One region of the Streptomyces sp. NPDC005423 genome, then DNA from elsewhere that is predicted to be linked to it. Evidence: riboswitches for the same ligand, from Rfam matches in the RefSeq annotation. Region 1 holds a riboswitch; the other holds the start of a gene.
What was found. A riboswitch is a leader RNA that binds a small molecule or an ion and turns the genes downstream of it on or off. The one in region 1 is predicted to bind thiamine pyrophosphate.
Positions count from the first base shown of each region.

Region 2: another riboswitch for thiamine pyrophosphate. It lies ahead of thiC (phosphomethylpyrimidine synthase ThiC); the one in region 1 lies ahead of thiO (glycine oxidase ThiO).

Region 1 is NZ_JBEXET010000014.1:44,331-48,535, forward strand. Features, by position in the region: gene ABZT12_RS17190 (thiazole synthase) at 1-251, opposite strand, end outside; gene thiS (sulfur carrier protein ThiS) at 255-455, opposite strand; gene thiO (glycine oxidase ThiO) at 452-1,609, opposite strand; TPP riboswitch at 1,607-1,718, opposite strand; gene ABZT12_RS17205 (hypothetical protein) at 1,792-2,163, shown strand; gene ABZT12_RS17210 (FAD-dependent oxidoreductase) at 2,208-3,437, shown strand; gene ABZT12_RS17215 (Rv2175c family DNA-binding protein) at 3,512-3,883, shown strand; gene thiE (thiamine phosphate synthase) at 4,064-4,205, shown strand, end outside.
Region 2 is NZ_JBEXET010000001.1:650,693-654,897, reverse strand. Features, by position in the region: gene ABZT12_RS03080 (hypothetical protein) at 1-542, shown strand, start outside; gene thiC (phosphomethylpyrimidine synthase ThiC) at 631-2,457, opposite strand; TPP riboswitch at 2,450-2,639, opposite strand; gene ABZT12_RS03070 (YibE/F family protein) at 2,711-4,177, shown strand.

The sequences.
Region 1 (4,205 bases):
GTCAGTACGGCCTCCCCGGCGGTGAAACAGCCCGCCGTGTTCGGCAGCACCCGGATGCCGAGCCGGTCCAGGACGGAGAGCACCGAGCCGTGCACCGAGGCGTCCACGCGGCGCATCGCCACCGTGGTCAGCTCGGTCCCGGAGGCCACCAGGGCGCGCTCCAGGACGTCGAGGCTGGGTGCCCCGCCGGTGCCCATGATCAGCCGGGACGTGAGGGTCGTACCGGCGAGGACGAAGGGGTCGTCGGCCATGGGTCAGCCTCCCTGGACGGCGGTGAGGACCTCGACGCGGTCCCCCTCGGCAAGCGACGTGGAGGGCCACTGCGCGCGCGGGACGACGGTCTCGTTGAGGGCGGCGGCCACTCCGGAGGGGGCCGGGGCGAGCGACCGCACCAGGGTGTCGAGGGGCGTGCCGGAAGCGATCTCCCGGGGCTCCCCGTTGACGGAGATGTTCATGCGGGCTGCTCCAGGAGAGAGAAACGCTTCGGGGTGAACGGGCGGGCCCCGTCCGGGAGTTCACCGGTGGTGAGCGCGTGGGCGAGGGCGTCCCCGGTGACCGGTGTGAGCAGCACACCGTTGCGGTGGTGCCCGGTGGCCAGCAGGAGTCCCGGCAGTTCGGTGGGGCCGAGCAGCGGCGCGTTGTCGGGGGAGCCGGGGCGCAGTCCCGCCCGGGTCTCGGTGAGCGGCAGTTCGGTGATCCCGGGGACCAGCTCGTGCGCGTCGCGCAGCAGCTCGTAGACGCCCCCGGCGGTGACCGTGGTGTCCCACCCCAGCTCCTCGCTGGTGGCCCCGACGACCAGCTCGCCGTTCTCGCGCGGCACCAGATAGACCTGGCCGCCGCGGACCACGGCCCGCACGGTGCGGCTCAGGAACGGCGCGTACCGCGCGGGCACCGTCAGCCGCAGCACCTGCCCCTTCACCGGCCGTACGGGCGGCAGCACCTCGGCGGGGACGCCCTTGAGCCGGCCGCTGAGACTGCCGCCGGCGAGCACCACATGGTCCGCGGTGAGCGCGGTGCCCGCACCGGTGACGACGCCCGTGGCGCGGTCCCGTCCCACCGTGAGCCGCTCCGCCCACGCCCGGTGGAGGACGACCCCGGCGTGCTCGCAGGCGGCCACCAGCGCCGCCGCCAGCCGCCGCGGGTCGACCTGGTGGTCGCCGTCGACCCTGAGCCCCCCGCGCACGCCCGGCGCGAGCATCGGCTCCAGACGCCGGCAGTCGCGCCCGGTGAGCCACTCGGAGTCCAGGCCCGAACGCCGTTGCAGGGCGTGCAGCTCCCGCAGTTCGGCGCGGTCGTCGGCGTCGAGCGCGACGGCCAGCGTGCCGCACGCGCGGTAGCCGAGGTCGAGGCCGGTGAGCTCGGCCAGCTCGGCGACGAAGGACGGGTAGCGGCGCGCCGACTCCAGGTTCAGCGCCAGCAGGGTCTGCTCCCCGTGGTGCAGTTCGGTGACCGGGGCCAGCATCCCGGCGGCGACCTGGGCGGCCCCGCCGCCCGGCTCGGGGTCCACGACGGCGGTCGCCAGCCCGCGTTGCGCGGCCCGCCAGGCCGTCACCAGGCCGATGATCCCGCCCCCGACCACGAGGACGTCTGAGGTGCGTGTGGGCGACATGGGCGTCCAGCCCCTCCCTTCGCCGGCATGACCCGGATCAGGTTCGTACGGTCGGAGGCCGCCAGCCTCCCTCTCAGCCCGGTGCGTCCGGGCTCCCGCGAGTGCTTTACGGTGGCCAGCCTAATCCGCTGTCACGTCTCTCAGTAAGGGAGCCCCGGCTCCCGGTGCAGGAGTTCCGGCCGATGCGCCCTTCCCTTACGACTCCTCTCCCGTCTTCCCTCCCGTCCCTCGACGGACTCGTCCTCGCCCCGGTCGCCGACCAGGCGCCCGGACAGGTCGGCACGCGCACCCGGTTCGCCTACCACGAGAAGGACGGCGTCATCTGGGCCGAGTACGCGGGCGGTGACGTGGAGCGCGGCCATCTGGTCGGCACCCGGGACGGCGACCGGCTCGACTTCCGGTACGTACAGCTGAAGCGGGACGGGAGCACCTCCTCCGGGCACTGCGTCTCCCGGGTGGCCGTGCTCGCCGACGGCCGGGTGCGCCTGGAGGAGCGCTGGGAGTGGGAGTCGCAGCCGGGCAGCGGGACCAGCGTTGTGGAACAGGTCACCTGACACGCCCGCTGACTGACGGATCATCAGGTGGCTATGGTGACCGGGTGAGCGAGCAGACACGGGAACAGGGCACGTCACCAGGACGGCGCGTGGTCGTCGTCGGCGCGGGCATGGCCGGGGTGCAGACCGCCGTCGCCCTGCGCGACCAGGGCTTCACCGGCACCGTCACCCTGATCGGCGCGGAACCCCACCAGCCCTACGACCGCCCCCCGCTCTCCAAGGCCGTACTCCTCGGGAAGGCCGAGGGCTCCGCCTTCGACGTCGACTTCGAGGCGCTCGGCATCGGACTCCGGCTGGGCCGCGAGGTGACGGGCGTCCGCACCGCCGACCACGAACTCGACACCCCGCGGGGGGCCGTCCCCTACGACGTGCTGGTCCTCGCGACGGGGGCCGAGCCGATCCGGCTGCCGGGCGCCGACGGCATCCCCGGGGTGCATCTGCTGCGCACCCTGGACGACGCCGAGCGGCTGCGGCCCGTGCTCGCCGGCCGGCACGACATCGTGGTCGTCGGCGCGGGCTGGATCGGCGCCGAGTTCGCCACGGCCGCGCGCGAGGCGGGCTGCGCGGTGACCGTCGTGGAGGCCGCCGACCGGCCGCTCGCGGGCGCGCTGCCCGCCGAGGTGGCCGCGCCGATGGCCGCCTGGTACGCGGACGCCGGCGCCTCGCTGCGCACGCACGCGCGCGTGCGGCGCGTCGAGCCCGGCTCCGTCGTCCTCGACGACGGCTCCCGGGTGCCCGCCGACGCCGTCGTGGTAGGCATCGGGGCGCGGCCCGCCACGGGCTGGCTGACCGGCTCCGGTATCGCCCTCGGCGCCCACCGGGAGGTCCTCGCCGACGAACGGCTGCGCACCTCGGTGCCGGACGTGTACGCGGTCGGCGACTGCGTCTCCTTCCCTTCCGGCCGGTACGCCGAGCGCCTGCTCGTCCACCACTGGGACAACGCCCTTCAGGGGCCCCGCACGGTCGCCGCGAACATCGTCGGCGAGGAGCCGGCGGTGTACGACCCGGTGCCGTACTTCTGGTCCGAGCAGTTCGGCCGCTTCGTCCAGTACGCCGGCCACCACGCCTCCGCCGACACGACCCTGTGGCGCGGCGACCCGTCCGACCCGGCCTGGTCGGTGTGCTGGCTGCGCGGGGAGCGGCTGGTCGCCCTGCTCGCGGTGGGACGCCCCCGCGACCTGGCGCAGGGCCGTCGGCTCATCGAGGCGGGCACCGCGGTGGACGCCGCGCTGCTGGCCGATCCCGCGCGCCCGATGAAGGCCGCCGTGCGGTAGTTCGCGAGGGTTTGTCCCCCCGGGTCGGACCGGCCCGGCTTCCGACTGTCAGTCCGGGATGGCACGCTGTTTACGTGACCGAGATTGACGCAAAGATCGATGCTCTCGTCCCTGCCTGGCTCACCCTCCCCGACATCGCGGAGATGCTCGATGTCGAGGTGACACGGGTGCGGCAGCTGGTCAAGGAGGGCCAGCTCATCGCCGTACGCCGTGGTGAGAACCGCGCGCTGCACGTTCCCGCCGACTTCATCGACGGGGCCGAGCAGAAGGTCGTCAAGGGCCTGACCGGCACCTTGACGCTGCTCAGGGACGACGGCTTCTCCGACGAAGAGATGCTTGAGTGGCTCTTCACCCCCGACCCGAGCCTGCCCGGCACCCCCGCGCAGGCGCTGAGCGAGAATCGCGGCACGGAGGTGAAGCGCCGCGCCCAGGCGCTCGCCGTCTGATCCGAACCCTCCCCGGGGCGGCGGGCCGCGGCGACGCTCGGTCGCGGCCCGCACCCCTCCGCACGGCACCGGACACCAGGTACCGAGCACCACGGCGCCACGTACCGAGCACCACGGCGCCTCGCACCAGGCGCAACGGCACCATCGCGCCAGGCACCACGACCACAGGGGGATGCACGTATGCCCGACACCGCCGACGCTGCCGACGCCGCGCGTGCGGCGCTCGCCGACGCCCGGGTCTATCTCTGCACGGACGCCCGCAGACGCCAGGGCGACCTCCCCGAGTTCCTGGACGCGGTCCTGGCCGGCGGCGTGGACGTCG
Region 2 (4,205 bases), on a different contig from region 1:
TGGGGGAGGCGGGCGAGGGTGCGGGCGCCGTCGCGGTCGCCGCCGTCCTCACCCCCGTCCTCGCCGGTACGGCCGCGGCGATCTTCCTCCTCGTCGGCTACACCCTCAAGATGCTCGACCCCGAGCCGGCGTTCGCCAAGACCATGCTCACCGCCGGCTGGGTGTTCGGCGCGATGGCCGCCGCCGCGATCCTCGTCGCCGCCGTCGGACTCCTCCTCACCGCCCTGCGCAACAGGCCCTCGCTGGAGAGCGGGCCCTACGGCGAGCCGGACGGTGAGGTGGCACTGGCCAGGGATGCCTGGCACGAAGCCCTGTTGGAGCGCGGGATGCTGCCGTTTCTACAGGAGGCGCTCTCCGCCCCGGGTACGGCGGCGCTGCGCCGCACACCTTCGCCGGCCCCCAGCCGTATCCCGCACCTGGGTTACGGCCGCCCCGGCTTCAGCAGCCCCGACGAGGGCTCCGCCCCGGGCCATCGCCCGAGTTTCTCCAGCCCGGACTTCTCCAGCCCGGACTTCGGGGGGCCGGAACACCAGCCGGAGTAACCCCTCGGCTTGCGCCCCCGCCTTCGGGGAGCGCAAGCCGAAGACCCGGCCTCCGTACCGGCTCGCTGAGCGGCGCTAGGCCCGACGGTCAGTCGACCACCGGCAGATACACCTTGCTCCCGCCGGCCGCGAACTCCTTCGACTTCTGGAGCATGCCCGCGGCGATCTCCTCGGGTGACGCCCCCGCCTCCGCCGTGCCGCCGAACTGCTCCGTGATGCTCTGGCTGATCCTCATGGAGCAGAACTTCGGCCCGCACATCGAGCAGAAGTGGGCCGTCTTGGCGGGCTCGGCCGGCAGCGTCTCGTCGTGGAACGCCCGTGCCGTGTCCGGATCGAGGGCCAGGTTGAACTGGTCCTCCCAGCGGAACTCGAAGCGGGCGTCGGACAGCGCGTCGTCCCAGTCCTGCGCACCGGGATGCCCTTTGGCGAGGTCGGCCGCATGGGCGGCGATCTTGTAGGTGATGACGCCGGTCTTGACGTCGTCGCGATCAGGCAGGCCCAGGTGCTCCTTGGGCGTCACATAGCAGAGCATGGCCGTGCCCCACCAGGCGATCATGGCGGCACCTATGCCGGAGGTGATGTGGTCGTACGCCGGCGCAACGTCCGTGGTCAGCGGGCCGAGCGTATAGAACGGAGCTTCATCACAGATCTCCTGCTGGAGGTCGATGTTCTCCTTGATCTTGTGCATCGGGACGTGGCCCGGGCCCTCGATCATGGTCTGTACGTTGAAACGCTTCGCGACCGTGTTGAGTTCCCCGAGCGTCCTCAACTCCGCGAACTGGGCAGCGTCGTTGGCGTCCGCGATCGAGCCGGGCCGCAGACCGTCGCCGAGCGAGTACGTGACGTCGTAGGCGGCGAGGATCTCGCAGAGTTCCTCGAAGTTCTCGTAGAGGAACGACTCCTTGTGGTGGGCCAGGCACCAGGCCGCCATGATCGATCCGCCCCGCGAGACGATGCCCGTCTTGCGGTTCGCCGTCAGCGGCACGTACGGCAGCCGCACGCCCGCGTGGACGGTCATGTAGTCGACGCCCTGTTCGGCCTGCTCGACGACCGTGTCCTTGTAGATCTCCCAGGTCAGTTCCTCGGCCCTGCCGTCGACCTTTTCCAGGGCCTGGTAGAGCGGCACCGTGCCGATGGGGACGGGGGAGTTGCGCAGCACCCACTCGCGGGTGGTGTGGATGTTGCGGCCCGTAGACAGGTCCATGACCGTGTCGGCGCCCCAGCGGGTGGCCCACGTCATCTTCTCCACCTCCTCCTCGATGGATGAAGTGACCGCCGAATTGCCGATGTTGGCGTTGACCTTCACCAGGAACCGCTTGCCGATGATCATCGGCTCGCTCTCCGGATGGTTCACGTTGGCCGGCAGCACCGCCCGTCCGGCCGCGATCTCCGCCCGGACCACCTTGGCCGGAACGTTCTCCCGTAGGGCCACGAAGTCCATCTCGGCCGTGATCTCGCCCCGCCGTGCGTAGGCGAGTTGGGTGACCGCCGTCCCGTCACGACCCCGGCGCGGCTGCCTCGGCCGTCCGGGGAACACCGCGTCGAGGTTGCGCAGACCGCCGCGTGGCGAGGTGTGCTTGATGCCGTCGTCCTCGGGCCGGACCGGCCGTCCCGCGTACTCCTCGGTGTCGCCGCGAGCGATGATCCAGTTCTCCCGCAGCGGTACCAGCCCTCGGCGGACGTCGGTGTCGACGAGCGGATCGGTGTACGGGCCGGAGGTGTCGTACAGCGTGACGGATTTCCCGTTGGTGAGATGGACCTGACGGACCGGCACCCGCAGATCGGGGCGCGCACCCCCGAGGTACGCCTTGTGCCAGCCGATGGGCCTCCCGGCCTCCCTGGCAGACGAGCCGGTCGGCGAGCCGTCCGTCGCGTGCTGCGTGACGGCAGGCGTGCGTGCGTCCTTGTGGGTCATGAGACCTACTCCCTACGCCGGCATTACCCGGTAACAGGTTCAGCGGTCGACGCAGCGATTTCGGTCCGCCGGTGTTTCCTGTGAAACATCACTCGATACAGCTGACGTTTCACGTGAAACATCGCAGACACGGAGGTCAGCGCCCTCTCAGCCCGGTGCTCCGAGCTCCCGCGTGTGCAAAGGTGGCTCCACGCTAGCGTCATGTGTGGCGCGGTGAACAGTGCGCCTCCGCCGTTCTTGCGATGATCGGGCGGTGACCGCGACCCAGCAGCCCCCGTACCCGTCACCCGGGCCACCTCATGCACACGGCGCCGGAGAGGGCGAAGGCCATGGACAGGCTGAGCATCGCGAAGCCGTCGCCGGAGGTGGGCACGACTCGGGCGGCAGACGCGGTTCCGGGAGCGGTGGCGGTCACGGCCATTCCCACAGTCATGGGCCGGCCGCTCCCGTCTCGCGCCAACTGCGCAAGGTCATCGCCGCGATCCTGATCCCCTTCGCCGCGGCGGTCGTCGTCGGGCTTGTAGTGCTGTGGCCGGGCGGTGCCCCGCCGCACCAGCGCACCGGGGTCGGCTTCGACCGACAGACGCACCAGGCGACGGTCAGCAAGGTCGTGAGGGTGAGCTGCAAGTCGGTGAACGCGTCGGGGAGTTCGTCGACCGACGACTCCTCCACCGCCGACGGTTCGTCGGGCGAGGAGGGGGGCGGCACCTGCAAGAAGGCGACCGTCCGGGTGGACACCGGCAAGGACAAGGGCCGTACGTTCACGGAGATCGTGCAGCCGGACCAGTCACGGCAGTTGCACCAGGGCGAAAAGGTCGTGGTCGCCTATGAGCCCACCGCGCCCAAAAACCTGCAGTACTCGGTCAGTGATGTGAACCGTCAGTTCCCGATGGCGCTGCTCGCCGGGATCTTCGCGCTGGCCGTCGTGGTGGTGGGCCGACTGCGGGGCGTCATGGCGCTGGTCGCGCTGGCCGTCAGCTTCATGGTGCTGACGTTCTTCATCCTGCCCGCGATCCTGCACGGCTCGAATCCGCTGATCGTGGCGGTGGTGGGCGCGAGCGCGATCATGCTCATCGCCCTCTACATGTGTCACGGCCTGTCGGCCCGTACGTCGGTGGCGGTGCTCGGCACACTCATGTCGCTGATCCTGATCGGCGTTCTGGGCTCGCTGTTCATCGGCTGGGCGGCACTCACGGGCAACACGGACGACAACACCGGCCTGATCCATGGCCTCTATCCGTCGATCGACATGAGTGGTCTGCTGCTCGCCGGCGTCATCATCGGTTCGCTCGGTGTGCTGGACGACGTGACGGTGACGCAGACGTCGGCGGTCTGGGAACTGCACGACGCCAATCCGTCGATGGGCTGGCGCGGGCTGTACCGGGCGGGCATCCGGATCGGCCGCGACCACATCGCCTCCGTCGTCAACACGCTCGTCCTCGCGTACGCGGGCGCGGCGCTGCCGTTGCTGCTGCTGTTCTCCATCGCGCAGAGCAGCGTGGGGACGGTCGCCAACAGCGAACTGGTCGCCGAGGAGGTCGTACGCACGCTGGTGGGGTCGATCGGTCTGGTCGCGTCGGTACCGGTCACCACACTGTTGGCCGCCCTGGTCGTCTCGGCGGACCGGCCGGCCCCGGGGACGGCCCCGGCAGCGGTGGCGGGATCGGGCGCGGCACCGGCACCGGCACGCGGCGGGAAGGGCCGGCGCCGCAAGCACTGATGGCCGTGGGCGACGTAGCGACGCGAGG